3 regions of the Bacillus mesophilum genome follow, and region 2 is predicted to be linked to each of the others. Evidence: riboswitches for the same ligand, from Rfam matches in the RefSeq annotation. Region 2 holds a riboswitch; each other region holds the start of a gene.
What was found. A riboswitch is a leader RNA that binds a small molecule or an ion and turns the genes downstream of it on or off. The one in region 2 is predicted to bind thiamine pyrophosphate.
Positions count from the first base shown of each region.

Region 1: linked by a shared signal. The riboswitch ahead of F7732_RS04535 (LuxE/PaaK family acyltransferase) and the one ahead of thiC (phosphomethylpyrimidine synthase ThiC) in region 2 are both predicted to bind thiamine pyrophosphate.
Region 3: linked by a shared signal. The riboswitch ahead of thiW (energy coupling factor transporter S component ThiW) and the one ahead of thiC (phosphomethylpyrimidine synthase ThiC) in region 2 are both predicted to bind thiamine pyrophosphate.

Region 1 covers NZ_WBOT01000001.1:924,626-930,370, forward strand. Annotated here, with positions in the region: gene F7732_RS04515 (ABC transporter substrate-binding protein) at 1-269, opposite strand, end outside; gene F7732_RS04520 (ABC transporter permease) at 270-1,022, opposite strand; gene F7732_RS04525 (ABC transporter ATP-binding protein) at 1,019-1,765, opposite strand; partial or broken gene F7732_RS04530 (acyl-CoA reductase) at 1,781-3,228, opposite strand; gene F7732_RS04535 (LuxE/PaaK family acyltransferase) at 3,228-4,304, opposite strand; TPP riboswitch at 4,512-4,620, opposite strand; gene F7732_RS04540 (NAD(P)/FAD-dependent oxidoreductase) at 4,665-5,745, opposite strand, start outside.
Region 2 covers NZ_WBOT01000003.1:490,305-496,049, reverse strand. Annotated here, with positions in the region: gene F7732_RS12025 (sensor domain-containing diguanylate cyclase) at 1-871, opposite strand, end outside; gene F7732_RS12020 (immunoglobulin-like domain-containing protein) at 1,116-1,946, shown strand; gene thiC (phosphomethylpyrimidine synthase ThiC) at 2,185-3,969, opposite strand; TPP riboswitch at 4,108-4,222, opposite strand; gene F7732_RS12010 (DoxX family protein) at 4,457-4,978, opposite strand; gene F7732_RS12005 (hypothetical protein) at 4,971-5,192, opposite strand; gene rpmG (50S ribosomal protein L33) at 5,471-5,620, opposite strand; gene F7732_RS11995 (FAD/NAD(P)-binding protein) at 5,645-5,745, opposite strand, start outside.
Region 3 covers NZ_WBOT01000001.1:942,754-948,498, reverse strand. Annotated here, with positions in the region: gene F7732_RS04650 (LTA synthase family protein) at 1-394, shown strand, start outside; gene F7732_RS04645 (shikimate kinase) at 445-945, opposite strand; gene F7732_RS04640 (CBASS cGAMP-activated phospholipase) at 1,171-2,085, shown strand; TPP riboswitch at 2,136-2,239, shown strand; TPP riboswitch at 2,365-2,454, shown strand; gene thiW (energy coupling factor transporter S component ThiW) at 2,615-3,109, shown strand; gene thiD (bifunctional hydroxymethylpyrimidine kinase/phosphomethylpyrimidine kinase) at 3,106-3,933, shown strand; gene thiM (hydroxyethylthiazole kinase) at 3,921-4,724, shown strand; gene thiE (thiamine phosphate synthase) at 4,721-5,365, shown strand; gene F7732_RS04615 (type 1 glutamine amidotransferase domain-containing protein) at 5,480-5,745, shown strand, end outside.

The sequences.
Region 1 (5,745 bases), on a different contig from region 2:
GTGAATGCGATATCTGCATTTCCGGAAAGGATGTTTTTAATTGCATCGCCTCCCCCGTTCCCCGGAACAATCTCAACTTCTAAGCCCTTTTTGGAAAAGAATCCTTTTTCTTCATCTACAAGTAAATTTGTTTGCTCCGTAATCAGCTTGCTCCAATTAGCTATTGAAATTTTTTCTATTTTCTCGTTCTTGAGTACATCTTCACTGGCAGTGCTGCAAGCGAAAAGGATAAAGGACGTACACAGGATCATGCAGACTATTTTTCTCATTTATCTTTGTCTCCATATATATTTAGCAAAGTATTTATTTTCAATCAGGTTGACAGTCTGATATAACATCATACCGAGTGCTGTGAGCAAAATAAGGCTGGAAAACATAAGCGGGGTATCCATCATTCCCTGTGAAGCAATAATGACTGCACCAAGTCCCTCACTGCCTCCTATAAATTCCCCTACTACGGCCCCAACCAATGCCAGCACAACACCTACACGAAAACCGGCAATAATAGCTGGAATACCAGCAGGAATTTTTAATTGAAAGAGGATTTGCCATTTGTTTGCACCTAGCATTCTAAACAAATCTAATTGCTGTTTATTGCTATACTTTAAACCTGTCATCGTGTTCTCTAAAATAGGAAAAAAACAAACTAAAGCAGTGATTACGACCTTTGATGTCATGCCAAACCCAAACCATAAAATGAATAAGGGAGCTAAAGCGAGCTTTGGCACTGCCTGACTGGCAATTAAATAAGGAGTTAGTACTTTGCGAAAAAAGACTGACTCTCCCATCACGATCCCAGCTGTTAATCCAAAAAGACCTCCAAGTAGAAGACCTAAAAGTACTTCTGATATGGTTCTCCCTATGTGCGGAAGAAAATATCCGCTCGTTAAATGCAGCCATAAAGTCTCCATAATGATCATAGGCGAAGGCAAAACGAGCTGCGACATTCTCAGTGCTGCAAGCTCCCAGATAATGAGCAGCATCATAAAGATTCCGATTGATACACCAGCATGTCTCTTCATAGATGTTTACTCCCCATAACATCTCTTATCTTTTTGCTGTATGTATTAAAAGAAACACTATAACGGGTATGTTCCAGACGTGGTCTTTCCAAGTTTATTATGGTATCAAAAATGATTTTCCCCCTGTCCATTACCGCAATACGATCGGCTAAAAACACTGCTTCAGAAATATCATGTGTAATAAATAAAACAGTTGTTTCCTGTTTCTTGCATAATTGCAGGAGATCGTGCTGGAGTTCTTCCCTTGTAATGGCATCTAAAGCAGCAAAAGGTTCATCTAAAAACAGAATAATCGGTTTTTGAATAAGAGCCCTTGCAATGGCAACCCTGCTTTGCTGCCCGCCTGAAAGCTCAGAAGGATATTGGTGAATATGCTCTGCTAAACCGACTTGTGCTAAGAGGTTATAGGCCTCCTCTTGATCTTGCTTATTCATTTTTCTTTTCAATTTAATAGGCAGAAGAACATTTTCGATGGCCGTTTTCCACTCAAGCAATGTTGGTGATTGAAATACAAAACCATATTCATTCGATGGCTTTGTTACCTTCTTATTATTTATCATGATCTGTCCATCTTCACCCTGCAGTAAACCAGCAGCAAGTTTTATTAAGGTTGTTTTTCCGCAGCCGCTCCTGCCAAGCAGACAATGAAATTCTCCCTTTTCAATTTGCCATGAGACGTCATCTATAATGTTTCGCTGCTGACCGTAAGAAAAACGAACATTTTGAATCTCTAAAAAACCCAACAAGTCCACCCTCCTTTAATTTGAATAAGCAGAAAGCGGCTCAGCCAACTCTAATGTGCTTGCTTCGATATCAGTCATCTTCACTAAATCTGCTAAACTAAAGCCGCCATCCTGGTGCCAGCCTGCTTCTGGGGAGGTCATCCTTCCAATCGCCGTCATTCTCGTTACCCCATAAAGAGAAAGTTGTTCACTCCACAGAAAGACATTTTCCGGAGAGGCACTCAAACCTGCTGTCTGCAGCCATTTTTTATAATGCTTAATCTTTTCTAACACCTCGTCAATTTCATTAAAAGCAAATACTTGGATAGACCTGTTTAAAACACTGGGCAAGAATTCGCTTGAATGATCTTTGTAAATGACAATCCATCTTTTTTTTCATCAGAAATTACTTCTTTATCTTTCTCTGCAAACAAACTCATTTCTTCTCTTTGCTGATTACGAATGAACGAAGCAGACTCCTCTATTGACAGTTCTCTGCGCGGAAATCGGATTTCCAGCGCGGACAGCTCGTGAGCAAGATATTTCGAAAATTCACCGGGTGTAATCAGCCCGCCTTTTTGAACAAATATCGCTTGAGGTGAATAGCAGCCTTGCTGATCATAGCGAATGAGATCCTGTGCAGCCAAATGACTCGTTTCTACAGCTTTTTGCATATGAAGACTTTCTTTTCCGATAATCGAGAAACTGATTTTGTGACCATGGGAAATGAGCTTGCTTGTAGCCGGTACTCTTTGTTTAATGGACGCAAGGCTTTGATCACTTCCATAGGCAATGACCGTCTCACTTCCTTCAAAAAAAAGAGTCTCCCTTTCTTCGTCTCCGCCTTTCCATGTCACAATGGCAAAACAATTCTTTAACTTTGGCTCCACCTCTGCTAGAATGCCCGCAAATAACCCGGCAAATAGCGGCTCTTCACTTGCTGTTTTTCCAACGCTTCCGGACTTGACGAGCAGCGCTGAAATAAAGCTCCATAGGGGAAGGCCTGGAACATTTCCAGCCCAAATATGCCCGGTAACATCTGCTCCTACTGCTTTTGAATAGCCGCCTTTTACTACAGGCTGAAAATCATCCAGGAGCTGCGGATTGCCGAAGTCCTCCACCAGAAAACGCTGAAGCTCATGTTTTCGAAACCGCTGCAAAAATGTGGTTAAACCTGTACGGATGATTTCCTGATCATATCCTGTAATGATTGGCAGCCAAGTCTCCGCTAGTCTCCGCTGTTTTGATTGACGATCTAGTAATATATGAATCGCTTGATCTATGATAGCCACCAGCTCTGATACTGAAAAGCTCTTTAAAATGTGTGCATTAGCTTTCACGATCGACATGATTTTCGATAACTGCTGCGGAGAAAGCTGAGGTACTTTCACTTTTGCAGTTAGCCCGTTATAAGAATAGATAATTTCCCTATATTCAATGGTTTCATTGTTCATTTCAGGCAAATAGCCAGCAGTGATTTCCATTATGATTTCTCCTTCGCATATCGGAGAAATTCATCGACTGCAAGTGAGCATCCTTTTTGCTCAGACCCTTGTACCCTGCCTAAAAGGTGAAATCCTTTGTCAGTCTCTACACCTAAATCTTCTGTTAAAATGCTGAGGGCAGAATTAAAGTTAGCTAGGTCATAATGAACAAGCACCCCATTTTTTCCAAAAGGCACATCTAATCCAGTTAAGGGATTTATAACTCTAGTACGGATCCAATGTGGTCCCGATTTTACAGATGGACTATCTTCATTGCCATCATCATAAAATTGTGTGCTTAACTCTGTCATGCCGTACATATTGATGCAATCTGATTTTTCGACACCTAAGTGTGTTTTTAATGCTGAATAAAATTCCTCTGTCTCCACATGTCTGGACTGGTTTTTATAACCGCCTGTATCTAATATTCTGCTTCCTTTTGGAAGTTTAAAATATAGCTTTTTTTCCTGTAAATAATCGATTAGATGAACAAAACTAAAGCTTGCACCTAATAAGGCATATGCTTCTCCTGACTGTTGCGAGATTTTTAATTCTTCAAGCAGTAACTCAAAGTTGATACCATTTCCTGACAATAAATACTTGCTTTCTGAAGTGCCTAAAAACTCTTTAGCCAGAAACAAGTAACGAGCTAGTGAGGAATTGGGCATTTCCTCATGATCAGGGAACAAAATTCCCATCTTGATCGCTTTTTGCTCTTTCATGAATCTCTTTTTGAAATTTGTGATCATCGATGAATCAAACACTGTCAGTGTGGGGTGATAATGCTTTCCTTTTATCTGTTTAGTTGTACCGCTCGTCATAAAAGTCGCTTCAGCTTGCTCTGTAGATATACAGGATAGCGGCACATCTTTAAAAGCCTGAATCGGCACAGAAGGAATGTCTCTCCAACTTTTAACATTTCGAGGTGTTTTTCTTTTTTGCTTGCTAAAACGCTGAAATGGCAGATTATGCTCAAACTGATAACGGAACAGCTGCAGTGCAAGCTCATTAAAATCATGAGAATGTTCGTTTTGAATAAATTGTTGAATGGAAGCTATTAACTCTTTTTGGGTCATGTTCGATTCCAGCCTTTCTATAATCAGTGGCCTGAATACGATAATGCCCGCAGTCAACTAGATTGGGGGATAGTGTTATAAGTGAAGGATACTTTAAAAAGCAAGCAGGACATAGTGATCACCTTGAACAATCTAAGTGAACAGCCCATGATTCCCTTTTAAAAAAATGATATAAAAAAATACACTTCGCGCCAGCAAAGTGTATAGTTATACCCTAATCACATTTCCTACGCTGGCATTATCCAACAGGTTCAAACGGTCTATGACAGTTAGTCATACTCTCAGCCTGATTCCACAGGCTCCCGTATTTATTCAATTCGTAACTAGTTTAGCAATTATTACAGCTATTGTAAACGCTTTTTATTCCTTCCTTTTAATAGCGGTACCTACATCATAATCTTCCAGGTTCACTTCTGCTTCTTCTCCAAGAGCTATTTGTGCTAATAATTTTCCTACATAAGGTCCGGCTGTCAGCCCTGAGGCACCTAAGCCATTAGCCGTAAGAATTCCTTTAAATTCAGGGATCCGCCCAAATACCGGTAAAAATCCAGGCGTGTGCGGACGAAATCCTACCTTTACTTCACTAAGCTCAGCATCCTCAAGACCTGGTGCGGTTTGCAGTGCTTTCGTTAAGATGTCGTGAACTCCTCCTGCCGTAACCCGCAATTCTAATGTTTCCAAATCTTCATGTGTGGCACCTGCCACAATCTTACCGTTTTCGAATGCAAGCATGTATTGGTTGTTTGGCGGCATAACCACCGGCCAATCTTCTGTATTTTCATCTTGAAGCTTTAAATGAATGATTTGCGCTTTTTGAGCAAACACTTGAAAATCAATTTGCAGCGGTGATAACAATTCTTTTGCCCACACACCAGGTACAGCAATCACTTCGTCTGCCAGTATATGTTCTCCATTGACCTCAGCACCGATCACTGTTTGATCTTCTGTCAGCAAACGCGCAGAACCATTTATAATTCGCGCTCCATTTTTTTTGGCTGCATTGATCAAAGAAAGCCGAAGTTTAGCGCCGTTGACTCGTGCTCCTCCGCTTACATGCACAGCTTCATATTGATCACTTAACGGCGGAAACAATTCCTTCTGTTTAACGGCATTAATCTCAGTAATTTCACCAATTTCCGGTGCTTCTTTTCTTTTCAGTATAGCTCTTTCTTTTAACTTTGATAGCTTGCTGTTCTCAGATTGAAGAGCAATGGCTCCTACCTTTTTATATCCCGTATTCTTTTCTCCGTCTTCATCGAGCATCTTGATTAGTTCGGCATAATAGTTCGCACCATTTTTCACCAGTGTATACCATGGCTTATTTCTCCTCTGTGAAAGCCATGGACAGACGATTCCTGCAGCAGCATCTGTTGCCTGCCCCTTATCATATCGATCAATTAAAATTACTTCTGCACCTTTACGGGCAAGATGATAAGCAGCA
Region 2 (5,745 bases):
CTTTCGTTGGAGCATATGCCTCGTCCACCGTCTGCCTGACAATGACAGTCCAACCCAGACCTTCATAGTCTCTATATCCATCCGTTAAAGCAAAACCTGTTAAATATTCCTTTCCATCGTCCCATTTCTCTACAGCCCAAGCAGCCTGATCTGGTTCGGCATGCTTTAACTCATTAAAATTCAGCGTATGACCCAGCATTTCTTCAGGTCCTAGGAGAACATCATGATTTTTGCCAACAATGAAAATTTCAAGATCTTCTCTGCCTTTTAAAGTATTCAGCATGGCCATTTCAACCTCTTTAGCCCATTCCCAGCTTAAGTGTGCCGCCAATACTCCAGTAAAAACACCACCATCGGTTGTAATAGGCATACTAATATCCACAAATTTCATCGGTTCTCCAGTAGGATTTGGCAATAACTCAGCCAGCAGTACCGCTTCATGAACATCACCAATAAACGGCCTTTCCAATGCTTCCTGATAAACTGGCCTCTCTGAAATATCTATTCCTCTTAAAATATCATCTGTAGCTGAAATAACTTCCCCTGCTTCATTGGTTAATCCAATCCAGCTGAAAGCAGGGAAGCTTTCTCTTACCTGATTCAGCAATTGGTCGATTTCGTTAAGATTTTCCTGCTCTTTAATGGTCTGCATTTCACTGATAATCTCAACTTCGCCATTTCTTGACCACATATACCGATCAAGCTTGTCCCCCATTAAATAGGCCATATCTGCTAATGAATCACCAATTTCCGTTTGTACTTCCTGAATGGAACGCTGCCCAATTAAAAAACTTAGTATAATGACTAAAAATACCATAAGAATGCCAAAAATAATCGATAGTTGCCTTTGCAGACTACTAGAAAATAACATATAGAACCTCTCCGTTTGTTTAATCTTATTGTTGCTGCGTTTCATGGAGGTATATTCTAGGATGCAACTTTTTTCAAGCTATATAATGATCAATCATGAACATAGTAAGTATATAAGATGTGAAGGAATTTTTGTATAGCCGATTTACAAATACAGTTTAATATTTCAAAATAGTTTTACAGATGAAGTTCTAAGAAGTAACATTTTCCCATCTCCTCCGTCTATTGTTTTAGGAGGGAAAAAAATGAAAAAAATCATCTTATTCGCTTTATTTGCCCTTTTCGTAACTGGATGCAATTCAGGTACGGCCGGCACAGACCATGTAGAAAAGGAAGAAAAAGAGATCACGATACCAAATGATCTTCCACAGCAATTAAAAGAGATCGACAAATCAAAAGTAAACACAGCTATTCAATTTGAGAGTAAATCATTTTTGGATTTAATGGATTCAGTCTTTTTTGAAAATCGTGATCAGGAAGGTTATCAGCGTACAACACATCGTGTATACAAGGCTGGGGACCAATTTGAAATCGATCCCGATGGATTATCACCCACTGCAAGATATGAAGTTGAATTCTTGAAATTTAATTATGAAGAAAGGAAGTTTGAAACGATCATAGAAAAAACAGTTGAGCGCCAGGATCCAAGTTATTTTATTACCATTCCAGATGAAGAGAATGTTGCTTATTATATTGAACAAGTAGCAATAGGTGAAAATGATGAAATTCGGAAACAGGAATATCATCAAATCTTTGTACCCTATAACGAAATAAATGCAAGAATTGATTTAGACAAGACACACTATTACCCTGAAGAAAAGATGACCGTTACGCTGACAAACTTGGGGACGATTGAATTAGGTACTGGTTATGGTGTGATATTGGATAAATGGAACGGAGAAAATTGGGAGCAGTTTGAGTTTGAACAAATGGCACCAGCAATAGGGATATTATTAAGAAATGAAGGCACTTTTTCGCAGGATGTCGAGCTTTCTCAGCTTGAAAAAGGAACCTATCGTGTAATTCAAACTTTGACAGAGGATGACAGAATATCCGCATCATTTACGATTGAATAAATAGAAGACTGATTAAATGGCGAGACTTCAAATTTTCATAGCTGGGAAACTCCTTGCTATAGCATTTTCCCTAAACCAAAGAGCTCATATGATAATGAGCTCTTTGGCTTTTCATATGTGTTGATCCTTTAGGATAAGATGCTCCCCTTTTACTGTTTTCTCACCCAGCTGTGCTTCAGCATTCATCCAGCACATAAGCGAAAATAAACTGCAATTTCACCAAGATATCAAAATGGTTCTATTTATAGATTTGACTTCCGCCTTCTTTAAATTCTTCTGCCTTTTGCTTCATCCCCTGCTCTATAACTTCAGTTGAAACAAGCATATTCTCTTTTGCATAGTTTCGGATATCCTGAGAAATTCTCATTGAGCAAAATTTGGGTCCGCACATGGAACAGAAGTGAGCCGTCTTAGCACCTTCTGCAGGCAAGGTTTCATCATGATATTGCAGTGCCCGTTCTGGATCAAGGGAGAGATTAAACTGATCCTTCCATCGAAATTCAAACCTTGCTTTTGATAAAGCATTATCTCTTATTTGGGCACCTGGATGGCCTTTAGCCAAATCGGCTGCATGGGCAGCAATTTTATAAGTGATCACACCTTCCCGGACATCATTTTTATTTGGCAGTCCTAAATGCTCCTTTGGCGTCACATAGCAGAGCATGGCTGTTCCATACCATCCGATCATGGCTGCGCCGATTGCAGAGGTTATATGATCATAGCCTGGTGCAATATCGGTTGTTAGCGGACCTAATGTATAGAATGGAGCTTCTTGACAGATTTCAAGCTGCTTATCCATGTTTTCTTTAATTAAATGCATTGGAACATGTCCAGGACCTTCAATCATTACCTGTACATCGTACTTCCAGGCAATTTTAGTCAGCTCACCTAATGTTTCAAGCTCGGCAAATTGAGCTTCATCATTTGCATCTGCGATTGAGCCAGGACGGAGGCCATCGCCTAATGAGAAGGCCACATCATAGGTTTTCATGATTTCACATATTTCTTCAAAGTGTGTGTATAGAAAACTTTCTTGATGATGAGATAAGCACCACTGAGCCATAATGGAACCGCCGCGTGATACGATACCAGTCATTCGCTTAGCTGTTAATGGAACATAATGCAGCCGCACACCAGCATGGATTGTAAAATAATCTACCCCTTGTTCAGCTTGCTCAATCAGAGTATCGCGAAATACGTCCCAATTAAGATTTTCCGCAATCCCATTCACTTTTTCAAGTGCCTGATAGATTGGAACAGTGCCTACAGGAACAGCTGAATTTCGGATTATCCATTCCCGTGTTTTGTGTATATTTTTCCCGGTCGATAAATCCATAATAGTATCAGCACCCCAGCGCGTCGCCCAAGTCATTTTTTCAATTTCTTCTTCAATTGACGAGGATACAGCGGAATTGCCGATATTGGCATTGATTTTCACATGAAAGTTGCGGCCAATAATCATTGGTTCACTTTCAGGGTGATTAATATTTGCTGGAATGATGGCTCGTCCGCGGGCGACTTCCTCACGGATATATTCAGGATTCATATTTTCCCGAATGGCGATAAATTCCATTTCAGGTGTGATAATCCCTTTCCTTGCATAATGAAGCTGTGTAACATTTTTTCCTCGTTTTGCCCGCAGAGGCTTTCTTTTTAGCCCGGGAAACACACCGTGCTGGGTACGCTGGTCGTCTTCATTGCGGTAACCATTATCTTCTGGCTTTACCCTGCGACCTTCATAGCTTTCAATATCTCCGCGTTCATCGATCCATTTCTGGCGAATGGGCGGCAATCCTTTTGTCAGATCCACTGCATAATTCTGATCCGTATACGGTCCGCTTGTATCATAAATACGTATGGGCTCGTTCTTCTCACCTCCAAAAGATCCGGTGGTGGCACTTAGTTCAATTTCTCTCATTGGCACCTGGATATCAGTCCTAGTACCTTCTACATACACTTTTTTGCTGCCGGGAAAGCTGGACATAATGGAAATCATTTTACCGTTTACTGTGGGGTTGATCATTTTATCTCTCCTTTAACATAATGTTAAGGACATGATCTCGGGAAATGCAAAGACATCCTTCAGTGAAGTGCATAAAAAGAAGCTGGGTCCATTGTAAAATAAACAGACCCAGCTTCAGAATATGCAGAAGTATACATAGCAAGTATTCACTAACTTCCCTACGCTGGCATGATCCAGATCAGGTCCAAAGGGTCAAGAAACTTTATCGCGTTTCCCTCTCAGCCCAGCTTATTGGACTCCCCCAGTTATAACTATTCAATTGTGCTTTTAGTTTAATATAAACGAACAGTAAATAAAAGGATATTTTAGGATTTATTGAAAAATAGGACGAAAGAAACTCTGATACTGAGCGGAAGTTATATAGTAGCTTTTAAAGATTGCTAGATGTAGCTTCAGAAACTGAACTAAAAAAAGGTTGAACTAGTAAGCCTAATTCAACCTCATACTATATAATTTGTTTACAATAGATTATTAATGAAAATTCACATTACACTCTGCTAACGTTCGCTCCACTCTCTTCTTCTTTCCCTTTATTTAATTGCTTGCGGATAAAAGGCATTACATAATAGTCAAGTCCGAATCTTCCAGCGTTGTAGCCAGCTGCTAGAATGAATACACCCATTAGAATGTCTGTCGGGTTATGAGATACAGTACCTGTAAGCAAGAAAGAGAAGTTCATCAAAATTCCGAAGAATGCTGCTGCTGTTGTTAAGCATCCAAGAATTAATCCAAGTCCTACTAAGAATTCGCCCCATGGAATAATGAAGTTAAATAGATCGGCATTCGGTAAGGCAAAGCTTTGAAGGAAGCTGTTATACCAGCCAAAAACAGGTGCACCATCTGGTCCCATTACCGGGTTTGCGGCTGCATTAGCCAGGAATCCTTTTGAATCAAATCCTCCTGTGATTTTCCCCCAGCCTGCTGTAATCCATAAATATCCCCAATAAACACGTATAACTGTTAATAGTGCTGCTGCAATTTTGTTTTCTCTTAACCAAGTGTTAATCATCTTGCATCTCCCTTTCTTTTAGTGAAAGATTATTTTTATGATTGCTTCTTACACTTAGAATATACCATGGTGGAGGGTACTCTACATCAACATTGTGATAAACTTCACAATGTTGTAATAAAGATGTGACGGAATGTTGAACAATGTGGTTTTTTATAGAATCTTCATCACTAGAAAGCATTTGTGTTAGTGAGGAAATTGCCGCTGCTGACATTTCTGCCCTCTATTTACATCAGAATCCGATTATTGGAGCTCATTTGAGGAAAAAAAGCTGGATTAAACGAAGAATTCAATAAAAATACTGCAAAACCTTAAAAAAATATAACTACTAGACCTTTGAACCCTGGATATCCGCCGTTAAATGGGATTTATCCGCCGTAAAAAAATATATCCGCCCAAAACAGCGATTTATCCGCCAAACCCCGCTCAAGACATACAATACGCAAAAAGCCGGCAGCACCAATAGTGCGCCAGCCGGCTTCTCAAATAAAATTACTTCGTCTCTCTATGCAATGTACGCTTCTTCAAGCGCGGGCAGTATTTCATTAATTCAATTCTGTCCGGGTTGTTGCGCTTATTTTTCGTCGTAATATAATTACGGTCTCCAGTTTCTGTACAAGCAAGTGTAATGTTTACTCTCATGATCAAAACTCCTTTTCGTTTGATTTATACACTTAAAACAATTCTTTCAGCCGCTTGACGGGCTCCAGAAATATTCCTTGCAATCGGTCCCATCTCCAGCTCGGCCAGCGGTCCTATCACATATA
Region 3 (5,745 bases), on a different contig from region 2:
TGATCTAAAGCCGTCACCTGTCCACCATGTTGAACTGCAAAAAGTACCGGTTATTATCCATGTGCCGGGCCAAGAAGGTAAGGTGTTTTCAAATATTGGCGGGGAGATCGATATCCGTCCGACTTTGCTATCGCTATTAGGTATTGCGAATGTTGACACACCTTCATTCGGCCAGAATTTAATGACGCGTGATCATGATCAGCCGGTCATTTTCCGTGATGGATCTTTTGTGTCTGATCAGCATATTTATATCAATAATGTCTGCTATGAAAAAAATAGCGGCGAAGAAGCCGAAGAAGGTGCATGTAATTCTAATTTAGAAAAGGTAAGAGATGAGCTAAATATGTCAGATGAAATTTTAAATGGAGATTTATTGAGGTTTTTAGATTTATAAGAAAAAAGGAGAATCGTTTTTCGAACGATCTCCTTTTTATTTTCAGCAGATTACACTTCTTGAAGGATCTCTTTTGCTGTTTGTTCTGCTCCATTGTCTGCCTCTATTTTAAAATGAAAGGTGTTATATATTTTTTGCCGGTCTGTGAAAATACGGTGAATTTCCTTTTCTGTTTTTCCCTGCAGCAGTGGTCTTGAAGGCACTAAAGAATCCAGTCTCTGCTTCCAAACATCCCAAGAAACGGAAAGGTAAAAGACAGTTCCATTTTCCATGCAGGTATTTCTGATTTCTTCCTGCAAAAAGGCACCTCCACCTAATGAAACGACCTGAATTTCTTTATTGCTGCAAATTCTTTTTACTTGATCAAGTTCAGTACGGCGGAATTCCTGCTCTCCGTAATGCTTAAAAATCTCAGTCGTTTTTAGATCATACCATTTTTCTATTTCTTCATCGACATCGATAAAAGGAACTTTTAGCTCTTTGGCAATTATTTGTCCCACAGTTGTTTTACCAGAACCCATAAAACCTGTTAAGATAATTTTTTTATGCATATTAAGCGATGATCCCCATTTCCTTTTACATTTTAAGAGAATTATAATATAGAAATAATTTGCTGTAAAAATAAATAGGATGATAACTCTTTTTTATCTTCCAATATAACCAAGCTGGTATTCAGATGCCAGATGCCTAAAGAAAGCGCTCAAAGTATATATCAATATCTGTATAGATAGGGATTATCAGGGAACATTATAAGAAACGAATATATAGGTGAGTATGTGAAAATTTTAGCTATTGATGGCGGCGGAATACGGGGTATTTTGGCGGTCACCGTCTTAAAAAATATTGAAAAACAATATAAATGTAAGATTGCAGATCTATTTGATGTTTTTGCTGGAACCAGTACAGGTGCCATTATTGCAGCTGCTGCATCTGTAGGTAAGGAAATGGAAGATGTTTATGAAATTTATCTTCAGCATGGTGAAAAGATTTTTGAAAGACACGCCACAGTTGGTTTATTTAAAAGCATTTATACAAACCATCATTTACGAAAATATTTACAAGATGCCTACGGAGAGACATTGCTTTGTGAAGTGGAAAAGCCATTGCTTTTACCAGCGGTCGATATTCATAAAGGAAAGCCGTATGTCCATCGCTCACATGTACGCAGTCCTGGAGAGAAAAAGGAAGATATTAAACTGTGGGATGCCGTGCTTTCATCCTGTTCTGCACCGGTTTATTTTCCCCCTAATGAAATGCAAAATAAACTTTTAGCCATTGATGGCGGCTTATGGGCAAATAATCCAACATTAGTTACGATCACAGAGGCACTCAGTTTTTTTCATCAGAAACTTGAAGATATCCATGTTTTATCGATTGGGACCGGACTGCAATCTATTCCTTTTAAGGAAGGGGAAGGCAGAGAATGGGGTGCTCAAAGCTGGCTGCCTTTTCAATTTCCCTCTCTAAAAATGACACCGAAACTTCTTGATCTTGCACTTCATATTTCTTCTGAAGCTATTTCATATCATTGCCGGCACTTGCTGCATGATCAATATTTACGTCTCAATGCCGAGCTGGAAAAAGAAATGCCATTTGATGATGTGTCATTTTCACATGAACTGGCTCTTATGGGAGAAAAGCTATATGAGGAGCAAAAAAAGGATATAGAGGAATTTTTAGAAAAGACATGACGTTTGCAAAATAATACAAAAATGTTATGATAGTGTTGAAAAATGAATACTTCTTACACTAGGGGTGTCTTTATAAGACTGAGATGGCAGTCATGCCAAACCCTTTGAACCTGATCCTGTTAACACTGGCGTAGGGAAGTGCTATAGATTATAATCTGCTGATCTATACATATCCGCCGCTCGTGTTTACATGAGTGGCTTTTTGTTTCTATGGAGTCATTTTTTTAGCCAATGGATCAGAAATCAAAATATTTTAATGTGGTGAAAACTTGAAAATTTAAAATCTGCTGGGGGCGCCAAATTGGCTGAGAAGAACCCTTTGAACCTGATCTAGTTAAGACTAGCGTAGGGAAGCAGTTAACATAAGTGCACATGTACTGTTTGTTAACCGCTTCTGGTATAGGAGCGGTTTTTTATTTTAAGGAATAAGCCGTATTCATTTAGAAAATGAGCTGCTGGGAGGGAAGAGATTGGCTTATGTAATATGAAGATTGACACTAATTAAATATGAAGGGGGAAACAAAAGATGATGAGCAGTACAAAAAAACTAACCATTACTGCATTTATTGCAGCTATTACGACGGTTTCAAGCAGTCTTATTTACATACCGGTAGGATTTGCAAAAATCTTTCCTATTCAGCATTTTGCTAATGTGCTTTCAGCTGTTTTGCTTGGCCCATGGTATGCAGTTATTCAAGCTTTTCTTTCATCAACTTTAAGAAATATGCTGGGAACTGGCAGTATTTTTGCTTATCCAGGCAGTATGATTGGCGCCTTTTTAGCAGCTATTCTTTTCACCAAAACTCGTAAACTCAGTTTTGCTGCAGCAGGTGAAGTGGTTGGAACAGGCATATTAGGCGCAATGGCAACCTATCCGATTTCTGTGCTTTTCCTTGGACAGGAAGCAGCGCTATTTGGGTTTGTGCCGGCATTTATCTTCAGCAGCTTTACAGGTGCTTTGATGGGTTACGGATTATTGAAAGTAATGGTGAAAAATAAAGCATTAGGGGGCATTTTACAATGAAAACAGCATTGACGATTGCAGGCTCAGACTCAGGCGGAGGTGCCGGTATTCAAGCGGACTTAAAATCATTTAGCGCAAATGGCGTTTTTGGGATGTCCGTTATTACTGCTATTACAGCTCAAAATACACGGGAAGTGCGTTCTGTACAGGATATCGAAGTAAATATTATCAGAGATCAAATAGAAGCTGTATTTGATGATATTACGGTTGATGCCGTAAAAATCGGGATGCTGTCATCTGCATCCACAATTGAGACGGTTGCACAAGGCTTGCAAAAATATGCGCCGTCTAATATTGTGCTTGATCCAGTCATGGTTTCAAAAGGCGGTCATCATTTGCTGAGAGCAGAGGCAGTGACTTCTTTAATAGAACACATGCTTCCGATCGCAACTATTATTACCCCTAATATTCCAGAAGCAGAGGTCATTCTTGGTTATCCTATTTCAAACAAGAAAGACATGGAGAAAGCATGTGTGGAGATTACAAAACTTGGCGCCAGATCGGTGTTGTTAAAGGGAGGGCATATGAAAGGGGATCCAGATGATTTGTATTATGATGGAACCGATTTTCATTGGATTAGCGGCACGAGAATTGAGACAAAAAATACACATGGCACAGGGTGTACTCTTTCTTCGGCAATTGCTGCTAACCTTGCTCGCGGGTTTGATATGCTTGAAGCGGTGAAGCGAAGCAAATCATATATACATATGGCGATTGAGCATAGCCTTGATATAGGCAGGGGTCATGGTCCAACAAACCATTTTTATGATTTATACAGAAAAGCAAATATGTATCAGGAGGCAGAGAAGACATGGAGCAACTGAGCGTAAATCAAATTTTCAGAGGCTTGGAAACTGGGAAACCATTAATCCATCAAATTACGAATAATGTAACCATTAACGATTGTGCAAATGCAACATTGGCTATAGGTGCGTCTCCAGTAATGGCTACAAGTATAGAAGAAGTTGAAGCGATGGCTGGACTTGCAGATGCTCTTGTGATTAATTTTGGCACCATTACAGCCGATATGTATGAATCCATGGTGCTGGCAGGAAAGGCAGCAAACAGAAAAGGGATTCCAGTCGTTTTTGATCCGGTTGGCGTAGGCGCTACTCCATATAGAACCCAAAAGGCAATGGATTATATGAAAAAAGTGAAGGTGGATATTGTAAGAGGGAATGGAACGGAGGTTTACGCACTTATTGGCGGTCAGGCGAATACACGAGGTGTTGATGCTGGTGAATTATCCTTAACTCATACTGAATTAGCAAAGCTGGCTGCTGAAAAGCTAAATGCCGTTATTGTCATAAGCGGTAAACATGATGCCATATCAGACGGAACTAGAGTGGCAGAAATCGAAAATGGTGATATTTGGTTAACAGCAGTGACAGGCACTGGATGCATGACAACCTCTCTAATTGCATCTTGTGCAGGTGTTTCTGAGGATTATTTCTCTGCAGCAGTTGTTGGAATGGGCGTTATGAGCCTTGCTGGAGAGCGAGCAAGAAGAAAAATTTCAGACGGCGAAGGCATTGGCACGTTTAAAGTAAAGTTAATGGATGAAATCTTCACCATGAATGAAACTGTCTGGGAGAGAGAGGTTATATTGCGATGAAAATGGATTATAGCGTTTATTTGGTAACGGAAGAGTCCCGTGATTTAAAAGAATTGCTTTTTATTGTAGAAGAAGCGGTTAAGGGCGGTGCAACCATCGTGCAGCTTCGTGAGAAAACGAGTGAAGGCAAACTATTTTTCGAAAAAGCCTTAGAGTTAAAAAGGCTTTTAGATCAATACGATGTTCCTCTCATTATAAACGATCGAGTTGATGTAGCTTTAGCAGTTCATGCGGCAGGTGTACATGTTGGCCAATCAGATATCCCTTTAAAAGCAATAAGAGCCATTGTCCCAGATTCCATGGTTGTAGGTGTTTCTGTTTCAAATCCAGAAGAAGCACAGGCAGCACAGAGAGATGGGGCGGACTATGTAGGTGTTGGCGCTGCATTTCCAACTGCTTCAAAAGGAAATGCAACCGTGCTTCCTCCAGGCATGCTTGAAAAAACAGTTCAATCTGTCACGATTCCAGCTGTTGCAATCGGAGGCATCCATCTTGGGAACATCACTCAGCTCAACCATATAGACCTTGCAGGAGCTGCAATCGTTTCAGCGATCATGAATGCACCATCTCCACGTGAAGCAGCAGAACAGTTTAGAGAATTGCTGCTCGGCAGAAAAGGATCTAAAGCGGAAACTATTTGAGAAGCCTAAATGATAAAGAATATCAGATAATATAGTCTGTAGAAACCGTTCCTCTGGCTCTTTGTCCATTGATTCCTGTATACTAAAGGCTATCAATTGTATGGAGGGATATAAATGAGATTAAAGGATAAAAAAGTCATAGCACTTGTTGAGAATGAATTTGAGGATCTAGAGCTATGGTATCCGATTTTACGGCTTCAAGAAGAGGGAGCAACTGTTGATTTAGTCGGGCAAGAGGCAAATAAACAGTATATTGGAAAATATGGCGTCCCTGCGCAATCGGCATATGCTTTTACTGATATCAAAGCAGAGAATTATGATGCTATTCTGGTTCCCGGCGGATGGGCGCCAGATAAGCTAAGACGTTATCCGGAAGTACT